3 regions of the Rhodopseudomonas parapalustris genome follow, and region 2 is predicted to be linked to each of the others. Evidence: predicted binding sites of a transcription regulator. Region 2 holds the regulator's gene; each other region holds the start of a gene.
What was found. Region 2 encodes PhoB, which activates phosphate uptake and scavenging genes when phosphate is short. Its sites were predicted from a motif close to TGTCATNNANCTGTCAT; they were not measured.
Positions count from the first base shown of each region.

Region 1: M9H71_RS04075 (Orn/Lys/Arg family decarboxylase) is a predicted target of PhoB. The motif match lies at 1,468-1,484, and genes of this name have one in related genera.
Region 3: M9H71_RS18890 (esterase-like activity of phytase family protein) is a predicted target of PhoB. The motif match lies at 5,398-5,414, and genes of this name have one in related genera.

Region 1 is NZ_JAMKBZ010000003.1:124,193-132,236, forward strand. It holds gene M9H71_RS04075 (Orn/Lys/Arg family decarboxylase) at 1-1,424, opposite strand, end outside; tRNA gene M9H71_RS04080 (tRNA-Lys) at 1,817-1,892, opposite strand; gene M9H71_RS04085 (Spy/CpxP family protein refolding chaperone) at 2,217-2,831, opposite strand; gene M9H71_RS04090 (TRAP transporter large permease) at 2,962-4,254, opposite strand; gene M9H71_RS04095 (TRAP transporter small permease) at 4,251-4,808, opposite strand; gene M9H71_RS04100 (TRAP transporter substrate-binding protein) at 4,871-5,863, opposite strand; gene M9H71_RS04105 (2-isopropylmalate synthase) at 6,088-7,662, opposite strand; gene M9H71_RS04110 (hypothetical protein) at 7,759-7,911, opposite strand.
Region 2 is NZ_JAMKBZ010000010.1:128,358-136,401, reverse strand. It holds gene M9H71_RS11495 (acetylornithine transaminase) at 1-258, opposite strand, end outside; gene M9H71_RS11490 (GcrA family cell cycle regulator) at 736-1,245, shown strand; gene phoB (phosphate regulon transcriptional regulator PhoB) at 1,590-2,303, opposite strand; gene phoU (phosphate signaling complex protein PhoU) at 2,377-3,093, opposite strand; gene pstB (phosphate ABC transporter ATP-binding protein PstB) at 3,117-3,938, opposite strand; gene pstA (phosphate ABC transporter permease PstA) at 3,935-4,798, opposite strand; gene pstC (phosphate ABC transporter permease subunit PstC) at 4,800-5,801, opposite strand; gene pstS (phosphate ABC transporter substrate-binding protein PstS) at 6,015-7,025, opposite strand; gene M9H71_RS11455 (ATP-binding protein) at 7,175-8,044, opposite strand, start outside.
Region 3 is NZ_JAMKBZ010000024.1:33,237-41,280, forward strand. It holds gene M9H71_RS18875 (methyl-accepting chemotaxis protein) at 1-1,690, opposite strand, end outside; gene M9H71_RS18880 (methyl-accepting chemotaxis protein) at 2,001-4,193, opposite strand; gene mbfA (iron exporter MbfA) at 4,319-5,290, opposite strand; gene M9H71_RS18890 (esterase-like activity of phytase family protein) at 5,480-6,835, shown strand; gene M9H71_RS18895 (hypothetical protein) at 7,029-7,358, opposite strand; gene M9H71_RS18900 (methyl-accepting chemotaxis protein) at 7,438-8,044, opposite strand, start outside.

The DNA.
Region 1 (8,044 bases), on a different contig from region 2:
GCGCGGATCTTCTTGCGCAGCTCGATGCCGAGCCGGATAGTATCGTCCCACAGCACTTCGCCGGAGCGGCCCTTCATCATCTGCGCGCCGACATCGAGCGAGGCGAACAGCGGATAGAACGGCGACGTCGAGGCGTGCTGCATGAAGCTCTCGTTGAAACGCCGATGCTCCACCCGCCGCTTCTGGCCACGGATGTGGCGATCCTTGATGTGGATCTGCGACGCCTGCGAGAAGCTGGCGAGCTGCTTGTGGGTCGACTGCGTCGCGATGATCCCCGGCGCATCGTCACCGAGATTCGCCAGCCCCATCGCGAAGCGGCCCGCATACAACGGATGAAACTTCATGAAGCCGGCCCAGGCTTCGTCGAACAGGATGTAGTCGCACAGGTGCCCGATGCGGCGCAGGATCATCTCGGCGCTGTGAATGGTGCCGTCATAGGTGCACTGCTCGACCACGGCGACGCGGAACGGGCGCGGCTTGCGCCACGCTTCCGGGTCCTTGACCAATGGATGGCTGCGAATGCGTTCGCGCAGCGCCTCTTCATCCAGTGCGTCCCACGCCATCGGCCCGATCAGCCCCCAGGCATTGCGGACGGTCGGAATGTAGACGGGAATCCCGCCACCCATCATCAGCGCGCCGTGATGCGCCGCCTTGTGATTGTTGCGATCGAACAGGACGAGGTCGCCGTCGGTGACGAGCGCGCCGAGCGCGACCTTGTTGGAAGTCGAGGTGCCGTTGAGCACGAAGTAAGTCTTCTCGGCGCCGAAGATCTGCGCAGCTTCCTTCTGCGCACGCAGCGCCGGCCCTTCGTGGGTCAACAGATCGCCGAGATCGAGCACCGAATTGTCGAGGTCGTCGCGAAACACCGCCTCGCCGAGATGCTCGATGAACACCCGGCCGATCGGACTGCGGCTGTAGAACATGCCGCCGTTGTGGCCGGGGCAGGTCCAGAGCTGGTTGCCCTCCTCCGCGTAGTCGACCAGCGCGCCGAAGAACGGCGTCTTCAGCGTGTCGGCATATTGCTTCAGCCGGCTGATCAGATTGCGGGCGATGAAGGTCGGCGTCTCTTCGGAGAGAAAGACGTAGCCGTCGATGAAATCCAGCACCTCGACCGGCACTTCCTCGAACCGCTTGCGGCGGATCAACAGCACGATCGGGAAATCCAGACCGCGCCGGCGCATCAGGTTGATCAGCGCGGCGGTCTTGCCCTCGAGCCCCTTCTTGCCCCAATCGACCACCATGCAGCCGATCGCGGCGTCGGTCTGCACCGCGATCTCGGCATCTTCGAGCTTGCGTGCCTTGACGATCTCGAAGCCGGAGCGCTCGATCTCGGCGACAATCTGGTTGAACCGAAGCCCTTCGAGATCATCCGCGTCGAAGGTGGGAGCCGAGAACAGAAAGGTGAAGCGCCTGAAATAGTCCATGAGGGTGCCCGATTGAGTTGCCGTCACTCTGTCGCCGCGTTGTGTGACAGCGTGGTGACGCGAACCGCCGATGCGCCGGATGGCGCGCGGTCGGCTGCGACAGCCAACGGCGAACACGGCGGATTGGTTCGACCCCCATGGGCTTCTGCTGCGAGTTTACGAGGTCGCAATGCGGACGAAGAACTCCTGCGCGCTAATCGCCCGGTCCCAAGATCACCGAGACGGCCGAGCACATCGCGCCGACCTGACGGGCCGCGGACAAATGCGTCACCCGCGCCGCCTGATGTCGGTTGAACATCGATGAGATCGTGGAAGTGATGCACGCAGATGTGGCATGAAGACACCACCGGCGCCGACCCTTTGATGCAAATTCGCGACTTCAAGGGTGGCTTTGGTGGGCGCACCAGGGCTCGAACCTGGGACCCGCTGATTAAGAGTCAGCTGCTCTACCAACTGAGCTATGCGCCCGCAGCCGTTTCGGCTGGGTCCCTTGCGGGGACGGCGTCGTTTAGCAAAGCCGACCCGTGATGTCCAGCAATGCAGGCGACTTTTTTCAGTTCTGTGACGAGAAACTTCGGCGCGTAAAAACCGCTGCCGGTCCAGAGTGTTTCAAGGCGACGAGACCGCGCCTGGACGTGCGCTGATGCGCACGGCCCTTGCTCGAAACCGACGGACGCGGCGGTGGGATCGCTGGACCGCCCCGCTCGTGCTGCGCCGAGGGCGCATGGCAAGTCGGCAAAGCGAGGCTCCGGCGAGCATAGAGGCCCGCCGGAGCCTGTTCTGAATGGAGCCTCAGAGCCTGCTCGGGCCGTCGCCATCGTCCATCGGGCCGCCGCGGTCCATCATCGGGCCGCGGTCGCGGTCGCCGCGATCACCGCGATCCCAACGCGGGCCGCGCTCATCGTCGCGGTTGCCATCACGGTGCATGAAACGGTGATGATGGTGGCGCCAGCCGAAGCCGCCCTCCATCCGGGTCAGCACGCGCAGCCGGCGTTTCTGGCCGTCGTCGAGCGACTTGTAGAGCGGGTCGGCCGCGTCGGCGATCCTCTTCATCGCAGCCGCGGTCGCAGCCATCGAATCGGCGCGGTCGCGCAGCCGCATCACCGGATCGCCGTCGCGCGGATCGCGGTCGTCGTCGCGGGATTTCATCCGCGCCTCGGCGCGGTCGATCCGGAGCTTGACCAGATCCTTCACCGCGGCCTCGACCGGCGGCCACAGCTTTTCCTGATCCGGGGAGAGCCGCAGCCCAGCCTTCACGGCCGCGATCTTGGCGTCGGCGAACGCGCTACGATCCTGAGCGTCGAACGCGTGCCGGCCATGATCGAACCAGCCGCGATGCTCGGCAAAAGCCGCCGTCGAACCGGCGAACACCAGCGCAGCGACGCCGGCGAGCAGAACCTTCTTCATGGCAACCTCCTCTGGAAGGGTAGCCGTGAAGATGGGTCCACGCCGCGCCGCAATCAACTTAAGGTTTGGAAAGGAAGCGTTTCGTTCACGAGTTGAAACAAAGCGCTTCCCATCCGAAACAAACCCGCCGCTACTTGATCGCGCTGCCGAATAATAGATCTGGCAGGAAGGTCGAGATGATCGGCACGTATGTGATCAGGATCAGGAAGCTCAGCAGCACCATCAGCCAGGGCAGCGCCGCCTTCACCACCTGCATCAATGGCATGCCGGTGATACCGGATGCCACGAACAGGTTGAGCCCGACCGGTGGCGTCACCAGCCCGATCTCCATGTTCACGACATAGACGATGCCGAGGTGGATCGGATCGATCCCGAGCTGCATCGCGGTCGGAAACAGGATCGGCGCGGTGATCAGCACGATCGCCGTCGGATCCATGAAGTTGCCGGCGACCAGCAGGATGATGTTGACGATCAGCAGGAAGTGCCAGGGCGACAATTGCGCGTCGGTGATCAGCCGGGCGATGTCCTGCGGTATCTGCGCGGTGGTCAGCACATGGCCGAACAGGAACGCGTTGCAGATGATGAACATCAGCATCACCGACACCCGGCCGGAATCCAGCAGCACCTGCGGCACGTCGGTGATCTTCAGATCACGATAGATGAACACCGCCGCGATGAAGGCGTAGACCGCGGCGACCGCAGCCGCTTCGGTCGGAGTGAACACGCCGCCGTAGATGCCGCCCATCACGATGAAGATCAGCAGCAGGCCCCACAGTGCCTCACGGAACAGGGTCAGCCGCTCGCGCCACGGCACCTTCGGCTGCCGGGGAAGCTTCTTGATCCGCGCCGCGACGTAGATCGCGACCATCAGCCCGAGACCGAGCAGCAATCCCGGGACCACGCCGGCGATGAACAGCCGGCCGACCGAGGATTCGGTCGCCGCCGCGTACACCACCATCACGATGGACGGCGGAATCAGGATGCCGAGCGTGCCGGCGTTGACGATCACGCCGGTGGCGAACGCCTGGGTGTAGCCGACCCGCACCATGCCGGCGATCACGATCGAACCGATCGCCACCACGGTGGCCGGCGACGAGCCCGACACCGCTGCGAACAGCATACAGGCCAGCACCGATGCGATCGCCAGGCCGCCGGGCAGATGCCCGACCGCGGCGATCGCGAAATTGATCATCCGCTTGGCGACGCCGCCGGTGGTGAGGAAGTTACCGGCCAGGATGAAGAACGGGATCGCCAGCAGCGTGAACTGCTCGGTGGTCTGGAAGAACTTTAGCGACAGCGACGCCAGGCTGTCGTTCTGGAACAACAGAATGGTGAGGATCGAGGATAGGCCGAGCGAAATCGCGATCGGCATGCCGATCAGCAGAAAACTGAACAGCGAAGCGAACAGGAAAATGGTGTTCATCGCTGCACCGTCGTGGCGTCGAGTTCGGGATGGTGTTGGACGTGGTGGACCGCTTCGCGCGCCTCGTCGGCGAGCTCGTAACCGTTCGAGCGACCGGTGACGATGCGCCAGCCCATCTCGATCAGCCGGACGGCGAGCGCAAGGAAGCCGAGCGGCAGGCAGAGCGACAGGATCCAGCGCTTGATCGGAATGTCTTCGGCCTCGACGTCGATGATCATCAGCCGGTTGATGTAGTCGTAGGAGCCGTAGATCATCAGCCCGGCGTAGAGCAGCGCCAGCGCCACCACCAGCAGGCCGACGGCGCGCCGGCCGTTGCGCGGCAGCAGATTGACGACCGCATCGACGCCGATATGCGCGCGCACCCGCACGCAATAGGCGATGCCGATCATGACGAGCCAGGCGAACAGATAGAAATTCGCCTCGAGAGCCCAGATGAAGCCGGAGTTGAAGCCGTAGCGCAGGACGACCTGAACGAAGGTCAATATAGTCATCACGCCGAGGATCAGAGCGATCAGCCCCTCCTCGACGCGGTGGAACATCTTCCGCAGCGACACGACTCCCCCCTATGTCCGTCCGGACGACGTCGGCCGCGGATCACCGCGGCCGACGCGTTGGATCAGTTCGACTTGTTCGATGCAACTGCGGCTTCGATCAGGTCCTTGCCGATCGCGCCTTCGAACTTGGCCCAGACCGGCTTCATCGCCTCGACCCACTTGGCGCGCTGCTCGGGGGTGAGCTGATGAATCTTGCTGGTACCGGCGGCCTGGATCTTCTGCTTGGCCTCTTCGTTCAGCTTGTTGGCAATGTCGTTGTTGACCTTGGTGGCCTCGTCCATCGCCTTCTTCAGCTCACCCTGAATGTCCTTGGGCAGGCCGTTCCACCACTTGGCATTGACGACGACCATGTAGTCGATCACGCCATGGTTGGATTCGGTGATATCCTTCTGCACCTCGTAGAACTTCTGGGAGAAGATGTTGGACCAGGTGTTCTCCTGGCCGTCGACGGTGCCGACCTGCAGCGCCTGATACACTTCCGAGAAGGCGAGCTTCTGCGGCACGGCGCCGAGTTGCTGGAACTGGGCGGCGAGGATATCGGAGGCCTGGATGCGGAACTTGAGGCCCTTGGCATCTTCCGGCAGCAGCAGCGGCTTGTTGGCCGAGATCTGCTTCATGCCGTTGTGCCAGTAGGCGAGACCGAGGAAGTTCTTGGCTTCCATCGACTTCAGCAGATCCTGCCCGGCCTTGCCTTCCTGGAAGCGGTCGACGGCGTCGATGTCGTTGAACAGGAACGGCAGGTCGAACAACTGGATCTTCTTGGTGAACTTGTCGAACTTCGACAGTGACGGCGCGATGAATTGCACGTCGCCGAGTGCGACCGCTTCCATCTCCTTGGCGTCGCCGAACAACTGCGAGTTCGGATAGACTTCGACCTTGACCTTGCCGTTCGTGTACTTCTCGGCCAGCTCCTTGAACTTGAGCGCGGCCTGACCCTTCGGGGTATGTTCCGCCACCACATGGCTGAACTTGATGACCATCGGCGACTGCGCGGCGGCCGGGCTTACCAGCCCGAGCACGGCGATCGATGCGAGTGCGAAAATGGATTTACGCATGTTTTCTCCCGATTCCTTTTGAGGAACGCACCCGCGTCCCTGCCCCGTTCGATTACCAGCCGCACCAATACAGAGAAGCACTACGAAAGGCTATTGCCCCTTCGCAGGGGCGTCGTCAACAACTGCCGCAGTGCGAAAAAAGGGCGATGCACAACGGCATCGCCCTTTCGAGTCGTTCCAGAAGTTGTAGCTGTCAGCCGCGGTTGTGCGACTTAATTGCGCAATCAGCCAGCCACCGCCACGGTCGTCGCGTCCTCTCGGACGCTGCGCTGGCGCTTGGCAACGATCTTGTTGAGCGCGCCCAGATAAGCCTTCGCCGACGCCACCAGGGTATCCGGATCGGCGGCGCGGGCGGTCATCGAACGGCCCTCGTGGCTGAGCCGCACGGAGACTTCCGCCTGCGCGTCGGTGCCTTCAGTCACGGCATGCACCTGATACAGCTCCAGCTTGGCGTCGTGCGGCACCAGCGCCTTGATGCAGTTGAACACCGCATCTACCGGGCCGTTACCTTCAGCCTCTTCGATCCGGACCTGGCCGTCGACATCCAGCTTCATGGTGGCGCGCTGCGGACCATGGGTCCCGGCGATCACCGTCAGCGACATCAGCTTGATCTGGTCCTGACCGTGCAGCAGTTGCTCGTCGACCAGTGCCTCGATGTCCTCGTCGTAGACGTCCTTCTTGCGGTCGGCCAAAGCCTTGAACCGCACGAACACGTCCTCGATCTGGTTCCGCGACAATTTGTAGCCGAGGTCCTCCAGTTTGTGGATCAAGCCGGCGCGGCCGGAGTGCTTGCCCATCACCAGGGAGGTGCCCTTCACGCCCACCGTCTCCGGCGTCATGATCTCGTAGGTCTGAGCGTTCTTGATCATGCCATCCTGGTGGATGCCGCTCTCGTGCGCGAACGCGTTCCGGCCGACGATCGCCTTGTTGTACTGCACCGGGAACGAGGTCGCGGCCGACACCGTCTTGGAGGCGTGGGTCAGCATCGTGGTCTCGATCCGGTTCCAATACGGCAACTTGTCCTGCCGCACCCGCATCGCCATCACTAGCTCTTCCAGCGCGGCATTGCCGGCGCGCTCGCCGATGCCGTTGATGGTGCATTCGATCTGGCGTGCGCCGCCGGCGACACCGGCCATCGAATTGGCCACCGCCATGCCGAGGTCGTTATGGCAGTGGACCGAGAATCGCGCCTTGTCGGCGTTCGGCACGGTTTCACGAACCTTACGGAACAGCTCGCGATATTCCTCAGGCACTGCATAGCCGACCGTATCCGGCAGGTTGATGGTGGTGGCGCCCGCCTTGATCGCCGCCTCGATGCAGCGGCACAGGAAGTCGAATTCGGTGCGGGTGGCGTCCTCCGCCGACCACTCGACGTCGTCGGTGTGGTTGCGCGCGCGAGTGACCGACGAGATCACCATCTCGTACACCTGCGCGGCCTCCATCTGCAGCTTGTACTTCATGTGCACCGGCGAGGTGGACAGGAAGGTATGGATGCGGCCGCGCTCGGCCGGCTTGATCGCCTCGGCGCAGCGGTCGATGTCCTTGTGGGCCGCGCGGGACAACCCACAAATCACCGAGTTCTTCGAGCGCTTGGCGATCTCGTGCACCGCTTCGAAGTCACCATCGGAGGCAAACGGGTAGCCGGCCTCGATGACGTCGACGCCCATATCGTCGAGCATCCGGGCGACGTTCAGCTTCTCCTCGAACGTCATGGTGGCGCCGGGGCACTGCTCGCCGTCGCGCAAGGTGGTGTCGAAAATGATGACGCGGTCCTGCTCGGACTGGGTGGTGGTGGTCATGAAAAATGTCCTTTGGTCGGGGCGCCGCGCGGGCGCATGAGGGGCTGGCTGTCGTGCGATCCCCTGAGTGCCCAGGCAAAGCTGCCCAGACGGCCCTCAGGGGCGGCTAAGAAGCAGCAGCCCGCCAAGCGCGAGGGTTTCGAGCGCGAGGGTCGAGATCAGCGCGGTCGGAATCGCGGACGCGGCGAAGACCGCCGTTCCTTCCATCCCGATGCTCGCGCGACCCATCGTCATTCCCGACACCTTCATGGCCCGATCGTCGTCGACATCTCTTGAGAGAAGGTTGACGCAAGTGTCCGACGGACCGAACAGTTAATCTTGTAAACGACCTCGCCACCGTTTCGCAACGCCAAATCATGGTCAAAACCCGCGATAAAGCGTC
Region 2 (8,044 bases):
CAGCCGCTCCGCCAGCCGTTCGCCCTCAGGGCTCTTGAACAGGTTGGAGACGTGCCACAGTTTGGTCGCCTGCTGCTGCAAGGCTTCGACCAGATGCGGATGGCAATGGCCGAGCGCGTTGACGGCGACGCCACTGGTGAAATCCAGATAGCGCTCACCGTCGGTCCCGTGCAGCCATACGCCCTCGCCGCGCTCGAACGCGACATCCGCTCTGGCGAAAACCGGGAGGAGATGGGACGTTGCAACGCTCTGAGACATAGCCGATCCGATCGGAAAAAAGCGGGCCGCCGGCCGGACGCGTCACGCGCATGACACGAACGCAGTCAGGGACAACGTACCCCGGAAACGAAACGTGCCGCCTTTCCAGGCGGCACGTGGCATTATTTTAGAAGCGTCGAACTCACTGTCAACACGGAGCTTCGACGAAGTGCTGCCAGAAAAGCACTACTTCTGCAGTTTGTTGTGGCTTCGCGGACTCACTCACAGGAGAAGGTGTGGACGCACCGGGTCGGACTCTTGCGCCCGAGTCACGGCATATTGTAGCCTTTTGCCTGTCGGGTACGACATCTCGTGCGCGGTTTGTAATCCATTTCGAGTTCTCGGATGAGGCGTAACGCCGGGGCGGCAAGGGTCGTCCGGCGAGCGCTAAGGGATTCTGACAGCAGAGATTTTGACGACCTCACAGCCGCGGTTCCGCGCCGCCCTTCGGCGCCCGCGGCAGGAAGGGATAGAACTATGACGGCATTGACCTGGACCGACGAGCGCGTCGAGCAGTTGAAGAAATTGTGGGAGGGCGGGCTGTCGGCGAGTCAAATTGCCGCTGAGCTGGGTAACGTCACCCGCAACGCCGTGATCGGCAAGGTCCACCGCCTCGGCCTGTCGGGCCGGGCCAAGAGCCCGACCTCGGCAGCTCCGCGGCCGCGCAAGGCGCGTCCGGTGCAGCAGATGATGAGGGTGAACCGTCCGGTGGCCCGTGGCAACACCGCCTTGGCACACGCCTTCGAAGTCGAAGCGGAGCCGGATCCGGTCACGTTCGACAACGTGGTGCCGATGAACCAGCGGCTGTCGCTGCTCGAACTCAACGAAGCCACCTGCCACTGGCCGGTCGGCGATCCGTCGAGCCCGGAATTCTTCTTCTGCGGCGGCAAGTCTCTGCCGGGCCTGCCGTACTGCGCGCATCACTCGCGCATCGCCTATCAGCCGGTCGGCGACCGCCGCCGCGCTGCGCCGAAGACCACCCGCTAGACTGACGCCGCCAGCCCAAGGCCGCGGCAAACCGCGCTCGCGCAGCGCAGGGCTGCGCGGCCCTGCCAAACTGTCATCGCCCGCAAAAGCGGGCGGCCCAGTATGCCAGAGCGTCCGTTACTTCCCGCCCACTTACTGTAATCCTGAATCCTCCGCTTGCGCGGAGGATGACGCTGCTATGTTGGGCTAAGGCCGCGGCCGAACGATTGCAAAAGCGGTAGGGTCGGCAAAGTCGCGCCGTGCCCACGGATTACAACATCACGCTCGCGGTCATCGTGATTTGAAAAGAGCCTTTTGGTGGGCACGCTTCGCTTGGCCCACCAACATCGCAAACCTGCTAACAACTACGATGGGCTGCCTTCCACCTTGGCGAAGCGGTCGTCGAGAGCGTAGCCGGCGCCGCGGACGGTGCGGATCGGATCCTGCTCGCGGCCGATATTGAGCAGCTTGCGCAGGCGCCCGATGTGGACGTCGACCGTGCGCTCGTCGATGTAGATGTCACGGCCCCAGACGCCGTCGAGCAGCTGCTCGCGGCTGAACACCCGGCCCGGATGCTCCAAGAAGAACTCGAGCAGGCGATATTCGGTCGGGCCGAGATCTATCGGCCGGCCTGAACGCGCCACCCGACGCTTGTCGCGGTCGAGTTCGAGGTCGCCGTAAGCCAGCACGGTAGCAAGCCGCTCGGGCGCTGCGCGGCGCAGCAGGCCCTTCACCCGTGCCAGCAGTTCCGGCACCGAGAACGGCTTGACGATGTAATCGTCGGCGCCGGTCGCGAGACCGCGGACCCGCTCACTCTCCTCGCCACGCGCCGTCAGCATGATGATCGGCAGTTGCTTGGTTTCCGGCCGTGCCCGCAGCCGGCGGCACAGTTCGATGCCGGACAGGCCCGGCAGCATCCAGTCCAGGACTACCAGGTCGGGAATCCGTTCCTTCATCCGGGTGTCGGCGTCGTCACCGCGCGCCACCGTTTCGACCTCGTAACCTTCAGATTCCAGATTGTATCGCAGCAGCGTCGTCAGCGCTTCCTCGTCTTCGACTACCAGAATGCGCGCAGCCATCGTCGTCCTCGTCTCAGTGTCGTCTCGATACGCCCCTGGCGGCCGGCCCGGCGGGCCGGCGGCCAGATCTGCGTCAGTTACCGGGGGTCGCGTTCGCGAAGGTGGTCATATCGCCCTTCGGACGCTTGTCCATGATCTGCTGACCCTCGATCATGTAGAACACCGTCTCGGCGATGTTGGTCGCATGATCTCCGATCCGCTCGATGTTCTTGGCGCAGAACATCAGGTGGATGCAGAACGAGATGTTCCGCGGGTCTTCCATCATGTAGGTGAGCAGTTCCCGGAACAGCGACGTGCAGATCGCGTCGACTTCCTCGTCGCCGTTCCACACCACCATCGCGGCCGGCAAGTCGTGCGCCGTGTAGGCATCCAGCACCGCCTTGACCTGCGACTGCACCAGATCGGTCATGTGCTCGAGGCCGCGGATCAGCTTCAGCGGATGGAAGTCGCTGTCGATCGCGTTGACACGCTTGGCGATGTTCTTCGACAGATCGCCGATCCGCTCCAGATCGGTGGCGACCCGCATCGCGCCGACGATGTCGCGCAGGTCGACCGCCATCGGCTGACGTCGGGCGATGGTGAGCACCGCGCGCTCTTCGATATTGCGCTGCATCTGATCAATCTCGGCATCGGCCGCGACCACGCGCGAGGCCAGCGCGACATCGCGCCGGATCAGCGCGTCGACGGAGTCGACGATCTGGCGCTCGGCCAGGCCGCCCATCTCCGCGACCTGCCGGGTGAGTTCCTGCAGATCGCCGTCGAACGCCTTGGTGGTGTGTTCGAATCCCATATCCGTGCTCCTCGCCCGCGGCGTCAGCCGAACCGGCCGGTGATGTAGTCCTGGGTGCGCCGATCGCTCGGCGAGGTGAAGATCTTGTTGGTCGGGCCGAACTCGATCAGCTCGCCCAGATACATGAAGGCGGTCGATTCAGACACGCGCGCCGCCTGCTGCATGTTGTGGGTGACGATCGCGATGGTGTACTGCTCCTTCAGCTCGTCGATCAGCTCTTCGATCTTGGCGGTGGAGATCGGATCGAGCGCCGAGCACGGCTCGTCGAACAGGATCACTTCCGGCCGCACCGCGATGGTACGCGCGATACACAGCCGCTGCTGCTGACCGCCGGACAGGCTGAGACCGGAGGCGTTGAGCTTGTCCTTGACCTCGTTCCACAGCGCGGCGCCGCGCAGCGCCTTTTCGACCCGCCCGTCCATTTCCGATTTGGAGATCTTCTCGTACAGGCGGACGCCGAACGCGATGTTCTCGTAGATCGTCATCGGGAACGGCGTCGGCTTCTGGAACACCATGCCGACCCGGGCGCGGAGCAGGTTGAGGTCGAGCTTGGGGTCGAGAATGTTGGTGGTGTCGAGCAGCACCTGCCCCTCGGCGCGCTGTCCCGGATACAGGTCGTACATCCGGTTGAAGATGCGCAGCAGAGTCGACTTGCCGCAGCCCGAGGGGCCGATGAAAGCGGTGACCCGGTTGGCGGCGAGCGCGAGATTGATGTGCTTCAGCGCGTGGTTCTGGCCGTAGTAGAAATTGAGGTCACGCACGGTCACCTTGGCCGGGCCGTCCGGCTGGGCGCCGATCAGCGGCATCGCGGACGGAACGCTGGTGGCGATCGAGATCTCGGTCATTTCGTGGTCCTCTCGGCGCCGATGATGCGCGCGCCAATGTTCAGGGCAAGCACGGTGAGGGTGATCAGCAGCGCGCCGGTCCAGGCGAGCTGCTTCCAGTAAGCGTAGGGGCTCTGGACGAAGTTGTTGATGGTAACCGGCAGGTTGGCCATCGTCTTGGTCAGATCCAAGCTGAAGAACTGGTTGCTGAGCGCGGTGAACAGCAGCGGCGCGGTCTCGCCGGCGACGCGGGCCGTCGCCAGCAGGATGCCGGTGATCAGACCGGCGCGCGCCGCCCGATAGGCGATCCGGCGGATCACCAGCGAGCGCGGCAGACCGAGCGCGGAGGCGGCTTCGCGCAGTGAGCTCGGCACCAGCAGCAGCATGTCCTCGGTGGTGCGCACCACCACAGGGATCACGATCACCGCCAAAGCCAGCGCACCGGCGAGCGCCGAGAACCGGCCCATCGTCACCACCACCGCGCCGTAGATGAACAGGCCGATGATGATCGACGGCGCGCTGAGCAGGATGTCGTTGATGAAGCGGATCACCGAGGTCAGCTTGTCGTGCTTACCGTATTCGGCCAGATACGTGCCGGCGAACAGCCCGAGCGGCGCGCCGATTCCGACGCCAAGAATGGTCATCAGAACCGAGCCGACGATGGCGTTGAGCAGACCGCCGGTGGTCGAGCCCGGCGGCGGCGTGTTCTGGGTGAGCACTTCGAGATTGAGGCCTGCGAGGCCGTTCCAGAACAGCGTGAACAGGATCAGCGCGAGCCAGGTGACGCCGAACAGTGCGGCAGCCGAGCACAGCACCTTGATCACCACGTCGTTGCGATGACGCCGCTTGTAGATCGGATTGTCGAGGTGGATCGGCGTCATGTTACTTGCCCGCCTTCAGTTCGAGCCGCAGCAGCAGCAGCCGGGCGGCCGCCAGCACCAGGAAGGTCAGAATGAACAGCAACAGGCCGAGCAGGATCAGGCCCGATTGATGCAGGCCGTCGCTCTCGGCGAATTCGGAGGCGATCGCCGCCGAGATCGTGGTACCGGGCGAGAAGATCGACCCGGTGATCCGGAACGAGTTGCCGATGATGAAGGTGACCGCCATGGTCTCGCCGAGCGCACGGCCGAGCGCCAGCATCACGCCGCCGATCACGCCGACCCGCGTGTAGGGGATCACCACGCTGCGCACCACTTCCCAGGTCGTGCAGCCGACGCCGTAGGCTGCTTCCTTCAGCACCGGCGGCACGGTCTTGAACACGTCGACCGAGATAGCGGTAATGAACGGCAGCACCATGATGGCGAGGATCAGCGCGGCGTTGAACAGGCTGAGATAGGACGGCGGGCCGGCGAAGATGTCGTTCAACACCGGGATATCGGCGAAGATCGCGATCATGAACGGCTGGAAGTGATAGGCCAGGAACGGCCCGAGCACGAAGAAGCCCCACATGCCGTAGATGATCGACGGGATACCTGCGAGCAACTCGATGGCGAGGCCGATCGGGCGGCGCAGCCACATCGGGCACAGCTCGGTCAGGAAGATCGCGATTCCGAGACCGACCGGGATCGCGATCACCATCGCGATCAGCGAGGTCACCAGCGTGCCGTAGATTGGGCCGAGTGCACCGAGGACCGGCGGATCGTTGGCCGGCGCCCAACGCGCGGTGGTGAGGAACGAGAAGCCGAATTCACGGATCGCGGGCCAGGCACCGACGATCAGGGAGACGATGATGCCGCCGAGGATCAGCAACACCGAAATCGCGCAGGAGCGCGTCGTCCAGTAGAAGGCCTTGTCGCCGAGCTTGAAGGCGCTGAGCGCCTTGGCCCGATCGTAAGGTCCGGCAGCCGCTTGCAATCCGGTCGTCTCAACCGCCATATCCGCCACGCTAACTCTCCCTATGCCTTCTGCAGGGCCGAAACCGCGCTTCGCGGCTGGAGATTTCTGAATTGAAACCGGATGCGCGATCGATCGTCGCGCCTGCACCGACTGCGGTGCAAAACCGGAGTCCGAGAAATCCGTCCCTCGGATTCCGTCGCTCGCGTGAACGTCGTGCTGCGACCCGGACGGAGCCGGATCGCAGCTTCGACATTCAGCCTATCAGCTCTTGATGTCCGCAGCCCAGGTCTTCTCGATCAGCTTGACGACCGGTTCCGGCATCGGGATGTAGTCGAGCGCTTCGGCAGCCTTGTCGCCGTTGGTGAACGCCCACTTGAAGAACTTGATGGCTTCGGCGGAGGCAGCCTTGTCGACCGGCTCCTTGTGCATCAGGATGAAGGTCGCGGCAGTGATCGGCCACGACGCGTCACCGGGCTGGTTGGTGAGGATCAGGTAGTAGCCCGGAGCCTTCGACCATTCGGCGTTCGAAGCGGCGGCCTGGAAGGCGGCCATCGTCGGCTGCACGGTCTTGCCGACGCTGTTCACCATCGCCGTGTAGGTCAGCTTGTTCTGCTTGGCATAGGCGTATTCGACATAGCCGATCGAGTTCTTGGTCTGACCGACGTTGCCGGCAACGCCTTCGTTGCCCTTGGCGCCGACGCCGACCGGCCACTCGACCGCGGTGCCTTCACCGACCTTGCTCTTCCACTCCGGGCTGACCTTGGACAGGTAGTCGGTGAAGTTGAAAGTGGTGCCCGAACCGTCCGAACGGCGAACCACGGTGATCGCTTCGCTCGGCAGGTTGACCTTCGGGTTCAGCTTCTTGATCGCGGCGTCGTCCCACTTCTTGATTTCGCCGAGATAGATCTTGGCGAGGGTCGGACCGTCGAACACCAGCTCGCCCGGCTTGACGCCATCCAGATTCACCACCGGCACGATCGCGCCCATCACCATCGGCCACTGCACCAGGCCGTCCTTCTCGAGCTCTTCCGGCTTCAGCGGCTTGTCGCTGGCGCCGAAGGTCACGGTCTTGGCGACGATCTGCTTGATGCCGGCGCCCGAACCAATCGACTGATAGTTCAGACCGTTGCCGGTTTCCTTCTTATAAGCGTCCGCCCACTTCGAGTAGACCGGGTACGGGAAGGTGGCGCCAGCGCCGGTAATGTCAGCCGCGAAGGCCGAGGTCGACGCCGCAACCAGACCGGCTGCGACGATTGCCTTGATGAAATTCATGGGGAAGGTCTCCATCTGTAAGCGAAGCGCTCAGCGCGCCCGACTGCGCTTACCCCGCCCCGTCTACGGGCGGTCGGTTGACCTTTTATGAGGGTTTGATGACAGTCATGTGACTGACCTAAGTCGCTGATTTCAGGTGACTTTTGGCCTCAGACCTGGGGCTTTCCCTGAGGGATGCAAACGGTGAAAGTCGCGCCCTTTTTCAGGACGCTTTCGATCAGCAGCCGCCCCCGGTGACGGTTAACAATATGTTTCACCAGCGATAATCCTAACCCCGTACCGCCCTGGGACCGGCTGTCGCCGATATCGACCCGGTAGAACCGCTCGGTCAGCCGGGGCAGATGCTCGGGGGCGATGCCGGGTCCGAAGTCGCGGACGACGGCACGATATTCGGGCCCCCCTTCGCCCGAAACCGCAGCCATCACCGTGACGACCACGCGCCCGCCGGAGGCGCCGTATTTCAGCGCGTTTTCGATCAGGTTTTCGAACAGCCGCAACAGCTCTTCGCGATCGCCGGCGATCGTGGCGGCGTCCTCGGGCAGATCGAGCTCGATCACCACCTGGCGTTCCTTGGCCAGCGGCTCGAGCCCGTCGGTGACCTGTTTGATCAGCGGCCTCAGATCGATCAGCGCGTCGGGACGGACGTGCGCGCTGAGCTCGACCCGCGACAGCGACAGCAGATCGTCGATCAGCCGCGCCATCCGGGTCGCCTGGGCGTGCATGATCCCGAGGAAGCGTTCGCGCGCTTTCGGATCGTCACGGGCCTGTCCCTGCAGCGTGTCGATGAAGCCCGACAGGGCGGCGAGCGGCGTGCGCAGTTCGTGGCTGGCATTGGCGACGAAATCGGCGCGCATCTCTTCGACACGGCGCAGCGGCGTCAGATCGTGGAACGTCATCAGCATGCATTGATCGGTGCCGCCGAACGCGGTCGGCACCTGCACCGGCGCAATCATCAGTTCCAGCCAGCGTTCGATCGAGCCGTGATCCAGATAGGTGACGCGGCGCGGCTCGGAGGTGGC
Region 3 (8,044 bases), on a different contig from region 2:
CTCGACCGGCCTCGCCGGCGCGCGCCGCCTCGATGGTGGCATTGAGGGCGAGCAGGTTGGTCTGGCCGGCGATGGCGTTGATCAATTCGATCACGTCGCCGATCTTGGTCGCCGCCAGCGACAACTCCTCGACCCGGTGATTGGTCTGCGCCGCCTGCTCGACCGCCTCCTGGGCGATTTGCGCCGAGCTCTGCACCTGCCGGCTGATCTCCTCGACCGACGCGGTCATTTCCTCGGCCGCGGACGCCACCGATTGCACGTTGGTGGAGGCTTCTTCCGAGGCGCTGGCGACCCTGACAGTGAGGTCCTGCGACATCGCGGCGTGGCGGCTCAAGGTGCTGGCAGAAGCTTCGAGTTCGGTCGATGCCGACGACACGGTCTCGATGATCTCGCCGACCGCGCCTTCGAAATCGTCGGCGAGCTTCTGCATCTCGGCGCGGCGCTGCGCGGCGACCAGTTCGTCCTGCCGGATCCTTGCCTCGGCCTCCTCGCGGGCCTTGGCGGCGGCGTGGACCTTGAGAGCCTCAATCGCATGCGCCATCTCGCCGATCTCGTCGTTGCGATCGAGCCCCGGCAAGGCCACGTCGAGCTGCCCCTGGGCAAGCTTGCGCAGGGCGCCGCCGAGTTGGGCCAGCGGCCGCAACACACGCAAGAAAGTGATCCACAGGCTGACCAGCACCAGCACGGCCGCGGCTGCGAGCGCAGCGAGGCAGAATATCAGGTGCGACGTACTGCGGGTGGCATCGGCTTCGGCCTCGGCGACCGCCGTCGAACTGATCGCGTCGGCGAGCCGGAGAATAGTGTCGACGCCGGCGGTCGCGCGAGCGAAGTAATCGGAACCGTTGATCGGATAGGCTCCGCTGTCGCCGGCGGCAAGGATCTCGTTGCGGGTCTGGCCGTAGCTGCCGAAGTAACCAGTCTCGACGCCATCGAGCGCGTTGCCGACCATGGCCGCGGTGTCTACGCGCTGCTTCATCGCCGCAACGATCGGCCACGCCAGATCGATCTGGCCGCGGAAGCCGGCGAGGTCGCGGATGTTCTGGGATGACAGTTTCGCCTTGGCGCTGACCAGACCGCCGAGATAGCCACGTTCGCGGCCGGCGTTCTCCGCCATGACCGCCACCAGATGGCGGATCGGGATCAGCTTCGCCAACTTCGGCGACGGCGCCTCCGTCAACGTTTCCATGCTCTGCCGCAATGACGTTGCGGCAACGTCGATCATGCCGGTGATCGCCGCGAATGCGGTCCGCATCACCTCGGGATCGCGTTCGGCCACCGGCTTGGCGATCGCATCGTCAATTCGAGCGCGCAGCGCCTTGTGAGTCGACATCGCCTGTCCGGCGGCAGCGATGGCACCTTGGGCAGCGCTCATTTCGGGCACGTCGCGCATCAGCACCAGCGCCTCGTCGAACGCCGCGTCGCCCACGGTCCGCGCCTGCGCGATCGCACTGCGGCGCTTGTCGTCGGCCGGCCCCGGTGCATGCAACGCCGAATTGCTGAGGCCGCGCTCGACCGCCCAGCGTCCGGCGCTCTTGAGCAGGAGTTCGGAGATCTTGGTGACCTCGAGAAACGCTTCGGACTGCTGACGCCTTACGAATGCGTCATAAGCCTGAAGCCCGGCGAAGACCATGGCCGTGGCCGCCAGCACCAACACCACGGTCGGCAGCATGACGCGAATTCTCAAGTTCATTGCAAACTCCCGGCACAACTCCAACACCAACGGCGAAGTTTGCGGCCGGACCGCACGGCGCATGGCCATGCAGCATCCCTCGTCGAAAAGGCTCACGCCTCTCCGGGTTGGTTCCCGCGCAACGATCGCAACGGCTCAACACTACCTGCGCGAGTATCAATTTTCGTTAATCGCGGACTACGTAAGAATCCTCAGCGACACGGGACGAAGACGCAAGTTGCGGGTTACTTGCTAGCCTTGAAATACCAGGGCGCCGCCGTCGTGCGAAACGGCGGCGCCCTGGTCGTAACCGTTACTGACGACAGCCACGTCAGGCGGCACGGATCGTATCGAGGAATCGGGCGACTTCGCGCCGCAGCAGGCTGCTGTCGCCGGCGAGCGACTGCGCCGCCGCCAGCACCTGCGAGGACGCCGTGCCGGTGTCGCCGGCACCGCGCTCGACGTCGGCGATGTTGGTCGTGACTTGGCTCGTGCCGCGCGACGCCTGCTGGATGTTGCGCGAGATTTCGCGGGTGGCGGCGCCCTGCTGCTCGACCGCGGAGGCGATCGAGGCGGCGATCTCGGAGATGTGACCGATGGTGTCGGTAATCTCCTTGATGGCCGTCACCGAGTCTCCGGTGGCCGACTGGATGCCGCTGATCTGCGCGCTGATCTCGCCGGTGGCTTTCGCGGTCTGTTCGGCGAGCTGCTTGACCTCGGCGGCCACGACGGCGAAGCCGCGGCCGGCCTCGCCCGCACGCGCGGCTTCGATTGTCGCGTTGAGCGCGAGCAGGTTGGTCTGGCCGGCGATGGTGTTGATCAGTTCGACCACGTCGCCGATCCGCGTCGCGGCCTTGGCGAGTTCTCCGACCCGGTCGTTGGTTCGCTGCGCCTGCCCCACCGCCTCGTTGGCGATCCGCGAGGAGTCCTGCACCTGACGACTGATCTCATTGACCGAGGCCGACATCTCCTCGGTCGCGGTGGCGACCGACTGAACGTTGGACGAGGCCTCTTCCGACGCCGTGGCGACCATCGAGGTCAGTTGCTGCGACCGCTCCGCCGTCGTCGTCAGCCTGGTGGCCGAGGCCTCCAGCTCGCTGGAGGCGGAGGACACCGTCTCGACGATCTTGCCGACCGCCGATTCGAACTTGTCCGCCATGTCGTTCATGTCGCGGCGCCGCGCCTGATCGGCACTGGCCTGATCCTCGGCACGCTGCGCGATGCTGCGCTTGAGTTCGCCCTGCATGGTGCGCAGCGAAGCGGCGAGCACGCCGACCTCGTCGGCCTGTTCGATCGCCAGCCTCTGGTCGAGATCGCCCTTGGCGATGCCGTCGGCGAAAGTGGCGCAGTCGCCGATCGGCCGGGCGATGCTGCGGGCCGCGAAGGCGATCACCGCGATGGCGATCACCACCACCAGGATTCCGGTGCCGAGCTGCCAGAACATCGCCGAATTGGCGCGATCGTTCAGCGCGGTGTCGAGCTCGTGGGCGGAGGCCAGCACGACGTTGCGCGGCACCGAGATCAGCACCGACCACGGCGTGCCGGTGCGACCGACCGAGATCGGCGCGTAGATCTCGACGTTGTCCCATTTGGGATCGTCGAGCACCTTGCCTTTGCCTTCGTTGACGATCGCCTGACTTTCGGCCCAGCGCGGATCGGCGCTGACCGCGCTCTTTCCGATCGATTCCGGATTGGCGCTGTTGGCGACGATCAGCCCGGTGTCGTTGAGGATCACGACTTTGCCCTTGCCGCCGAACAGCGAGCCATTGCTCTGCTGCGCCAGCTTCTGAACGAAGTCGAGATTGTAGTCGGCGCCGGCGACACCGACGAACTTGCCGTCGATCTTGATCGGCACCGACATCGTCGCCAGGAACACCGCCTTGCCCTGCACGATGTAGGGCAGCGGGCCGAGGATGTTCTCCTTGCCGGTCGCCTTCGGATTGATGAACCAGGCGCCCTTCACCAGACCGTTCGGGTGCCGCTCCTGGCTGTCGTATTCGACCAGCGGCTGCAGCGCGATCGAGCCGCTGGCGCTGCGGGTCCAGTAGGGAAGGAAGCGGCCGGTGCTGTCCGAGCCCATCGTCTGCCGGCCCTTGAAGGCGACGTCGTTGCCGTCGAGCGCATTCGGCTCCCAGGCCGAGTAGGTGCCGTTGAAGGCCGGGTTCTTTTCCAGCGTATTGCGCAGCACGGCGTTGAGCTGAAGGCGGCGGTTGCCGTCGGTGGTGCCGGCATTGTTCGGATCGGCCAGCACTTCGAAGGCGTGCGCCATGTTGCGTGCGGAGTCGAGCCCGAGGTCGAGCTCGGCCTTGATCTCGGCCGCTTTGGCGGTGGCGCGGTTGAGCAGGCTTTCCTTGGTCTGCTGATCGACCAGCTTCATCACCTCGGCGGCGACGTATTGATGCGTGCTCTGCGCGGACAGCACGCTGTAGCCGATCAGGATCAGGCTGGCGCCGGTCAAGCAGAGGCCTGCGACCAGCGCGATCTTCACCTGAATCTTGCGGATGGAATTGAACGAGAACGACATGGGGAACTCCTGGAGGGCCCCACACTGCTCGTGGCTTGTTTTGAATTACTTAAGTAAACGCCTCGTGCGGTTACGAGGACAAGTCGCTCCACACCAATACTTACGTCGAAGGCGAACGTGCCCAGCTATGCGCCACCGATCAGGATGCCCACGGCCAGCACGATGACGCCGCCGAGTACGATCTGGAACACGGCCTGCAGGAACGGCGTGTCCATGTACTTGGCGCGGACGTAGGCGATCACCCACAATTCGACGAACACCACCAGGGCGGCGATGCCGGTCGCGATCCAGAACGCGTTGGCCCAGCTATCGGGGACGAGATACGGCAAAGTGTGACCGAGACCGCCGAGCGTGGTCATCAGTCCGCAGATGCCGCCGCGCAGCCACGGCGAGCCGCGGCCGGTCATCGAGCCGTCGTCGGACAGCGCTTCGGCAAAGCCCATCGAAATGCCGGCGCCGATCGAGGCGGCGAGCCCCACCAGGAAGGTCGGCCAGTTCTGATGGGTGGCGAAAGCGGCCGCGAACAGCGGCGCCAGCGTCGACACCGAGCCGTCCATCAGGCCGGCGAGCCCCGGCTGGACGTATTGCAACACGAACATCCGCCGTGCGGCGTGGTCCTCGGCCTTGCGGGCGTCGGGGGTGAGGATCTTGTCGGTGAGCTGCACCGCGCGCTGCTCGTGGCGCTTTTCGAACTCGGCGAGGTCGGTGAGCAGCTTGCGGATATGGACGTCGGTGGCGCGTTCGGCGGCGCGCTCATAGAAGCGCTGCGCCTCGAACTCCATCGTCTCGGCCTCTTTGCGGATACGGTCGAGCGGCAGATTGCGGGTCAGCCAGATCGGGCGGCGGCGGATGAAGCCTTTGACGTCCTCGCGGCGGATCGGCGGCAGGTTGGGGCCGAACCGGTCCTCGTACATCCGCAGCAGCATGTGGCGGTGGCCCTTCTCCTGCTGCGCCATTTCGGTGAAGACGCGCGCGGAGTCCGGATAGCGCTCGGCGAGGTCTTCGGCGAATGCGAGATAGATCCGGCTGTCCTCTTCCTCGCTGGCGATCGCCACCGCCAGAATTTCGCGCTCGGTCAGGTCGGAAAACGCCTTCATCGCACCGCTCATCAATTTAGAACGCTTCTAAATAGAGTTGCCGCCCGCCTCTGTCAAAGCCGAAGCCGCGGCGGGGCGGGGCGGGGCGGCCAATCGGTCGCAGGGCAAGTCATCGCCGTTTCATCGATCCGTCAGGCCGCTGTGACGTCGCGCGGCCAAAAGACCGGCTTCCATTACAGGAGGCTGTTCATGCGAAAATTACTGCTCGGTTCGGTCGCGGTCTTTGCGCTGGCGACGTCCGCCGCGCTGGCGCAATCCGAAGGCGAATTCCCGGCGACCCTCGCCGGCCACGCCGTGATGCCGGCGACCTCGTTCATTGAGGCGCCGAAGGATGCGCCGGACGATCTGAAGACATCGGGCAAGTACACCACCGGCAAGCGGGTCGAAGCGCTCGGCAGCATCGAGGGCAAGTCCAACGGCCGGCCGACCGGCGTGTCGCTGCCGTTCCAGGGCCAGCCGCTGCAGGGGCACTCCGGCATCAAGAAGATGGATGACGGCAGCTTCTGGGTGCTGACCGACAACGGCTTCGGCTCGCGCTACAACTCGGCCGACGCCATGCTGTTTCTCAGCCATCTGAAGATGGACTGGGCCGGCAGCAAGGTCGACCGCGTCGGCACCGTGTTCCTGCACGATCCGGACAAGAAGGTGCCGTTCCGCATCGTCCACGAAGACACCGACCAGCGCTATCTGACCGGCGCCGATTTCGACACCGAAGGCTTCCAGATCATCGGCGACCGGTTCTGGATCGGCGACGAGTTCGGCCCCTACATCATCGAGGCCGACATGACCGGCAAGGTGATCGGCGTCTACGAGACTACCGCCGACGGCAAGCCGGTGAAGTCGCCGGATCACTGGTCGGTGCAGTCGCCCGGCGCGCCCGGTGCAACCTACACCGGCGTCAACCTGAAGCGCTCCAAGGGCTATGAAGGCTTCGCCGCCTCCAAAGACGGCAAGTTCCTGTACGGCCTGCTCGAAGGACCGCTGTGGGACGCCGACAAGAAGGACTGGGAAAAGGTCGACGGCAAGGAAGCCGCGCGGATCCTCGAATTCGACGTCGCGCAGAAAAAGTTCACCGGCCGCTCCTGGACCTACGTGTTCGAGCAGAACGGCAACGCGATCGGTGACTTCAACATGATCGACGCTACCCACGGCCTGGTGATCGAGCGCGACAACGGCGAAGGCACCAAGGACAAGGCATGCCCCGAGGGCAAGCCGGGCACCGACTGCTTCGCAAATCTCGCCAAGTTCAAGCGGGTCTACAAGATCGAACTGACCGATGCCGGCGCCGGCAAGCCGGTGAAGAAGATCGGCTTCATCGATCTGATGAACATCCGCGATCCCGACAAGAAGGCGAAGAAGCCGCTGACCGACGGCGTGCTGACGTTCCCGTTCTTCACCATCGAGAACGTCGATAAGGTCGACGACAGCCACATCATCGTCGGCAACGACAACAACCTGCCGTTCTCGTCGAGCCGCGATCCGAACAAGGCCGACGACAACGAGTTCGTGCTGCTCGAAGTCGCCGACTTCCTGAAGGCGAAGTAAGCGCTCAAGGCGAAGAAAAGCACTGGGTGGTTCCGGGGCACGCGTATCAGCGCGTGAACCCGGAACCTCGCGGTGATGATCAGAGGCGTCGCTTCAACATCTCCAGAGTCCGGGTTCGCGCTCTCTGCGCGCCCCGGAACGACGTTGCGACAGGAGGCTCGGCGTTCGGCGCTCCGAACCGCGCCCGTCGTCTTCACGCCGGCGACGACATCCAGCGGGTCAGCCGCGCGAACATGCCTTTGGCCGGCAGCGGCGGCGCGACGTCCGCCTGTTCGATGCGGTGCAGGAATTTCTCGAGGAACCGATCGTCGCTGGATTCGATCACCAGGAATTCATCGTCGCCAGTCGAGACGCTGTAGGCGTAGCACAGGTCGGTGGGACGCGTGGCCGCGGCCACCGTGGTCTTGGCGATCGTCACACCGTCAGGATCGATGTCGCGTGCGATCAGAGCGCGGGTCAACCACGCCAGATTCCCGACGAATTCCGGCTCGAATGCGATGGTGCCTTGCAGCATCACGGGCATGCGCTACCTCCCGACATTCACGCATCCCCCCCAGCTATCTATTGTCATCACCATCGCCGAAAAAGTTCAAGCGTTACGATCAGGCCGCGCGAATCTTGCGTAGGAAGTCTTCGACCGACGATTGCAGCGCAACAGACTGGCCGCCGAGCGCCTCCGCATGCGACAGCACCTCAGCGGCGGCATCGCCGGTCGCAGCCGCGGCCGAACTCACCCCACCGATATGATCGCTGATCTCGTTGGCGCCGGCCGCCACCGACTGGATGTTGAGAGCAATCTCGCGGGTGGCGGCGCCCTGCTGTTCCACCGCGGTCGAGATCGCCATGGTGATCTTGTTGATTTCGCCGATGGTCGCCGTGATACCGCCGATCGACTGCACGGCGCTCGAAGTCGACGCCTGCATCGCTGCGACCTGGGCCGAGATATCCTCGGTGGCCTTGGCGGTCTGGCTGGCCAACGCCTTCACTTCGCTGGCAACCACCGCAAAGCCGCGGCCGGATTCGCCGGCGCGCGCCGCCTCGATGGTGGCGTTGAGGGCCAGCAGGTTGGTCTGCGACGCGATCGAATGGATGAGTTGCACCACCTCGCCGATCTTCTCGGCACCGACAGATAGCTGCATCACGGTTTCGTTGGTCAGTTCGGCGTCGCTCACGGCGCGTCCGGCGATCGAGCGCGACTGCTCGACCTGA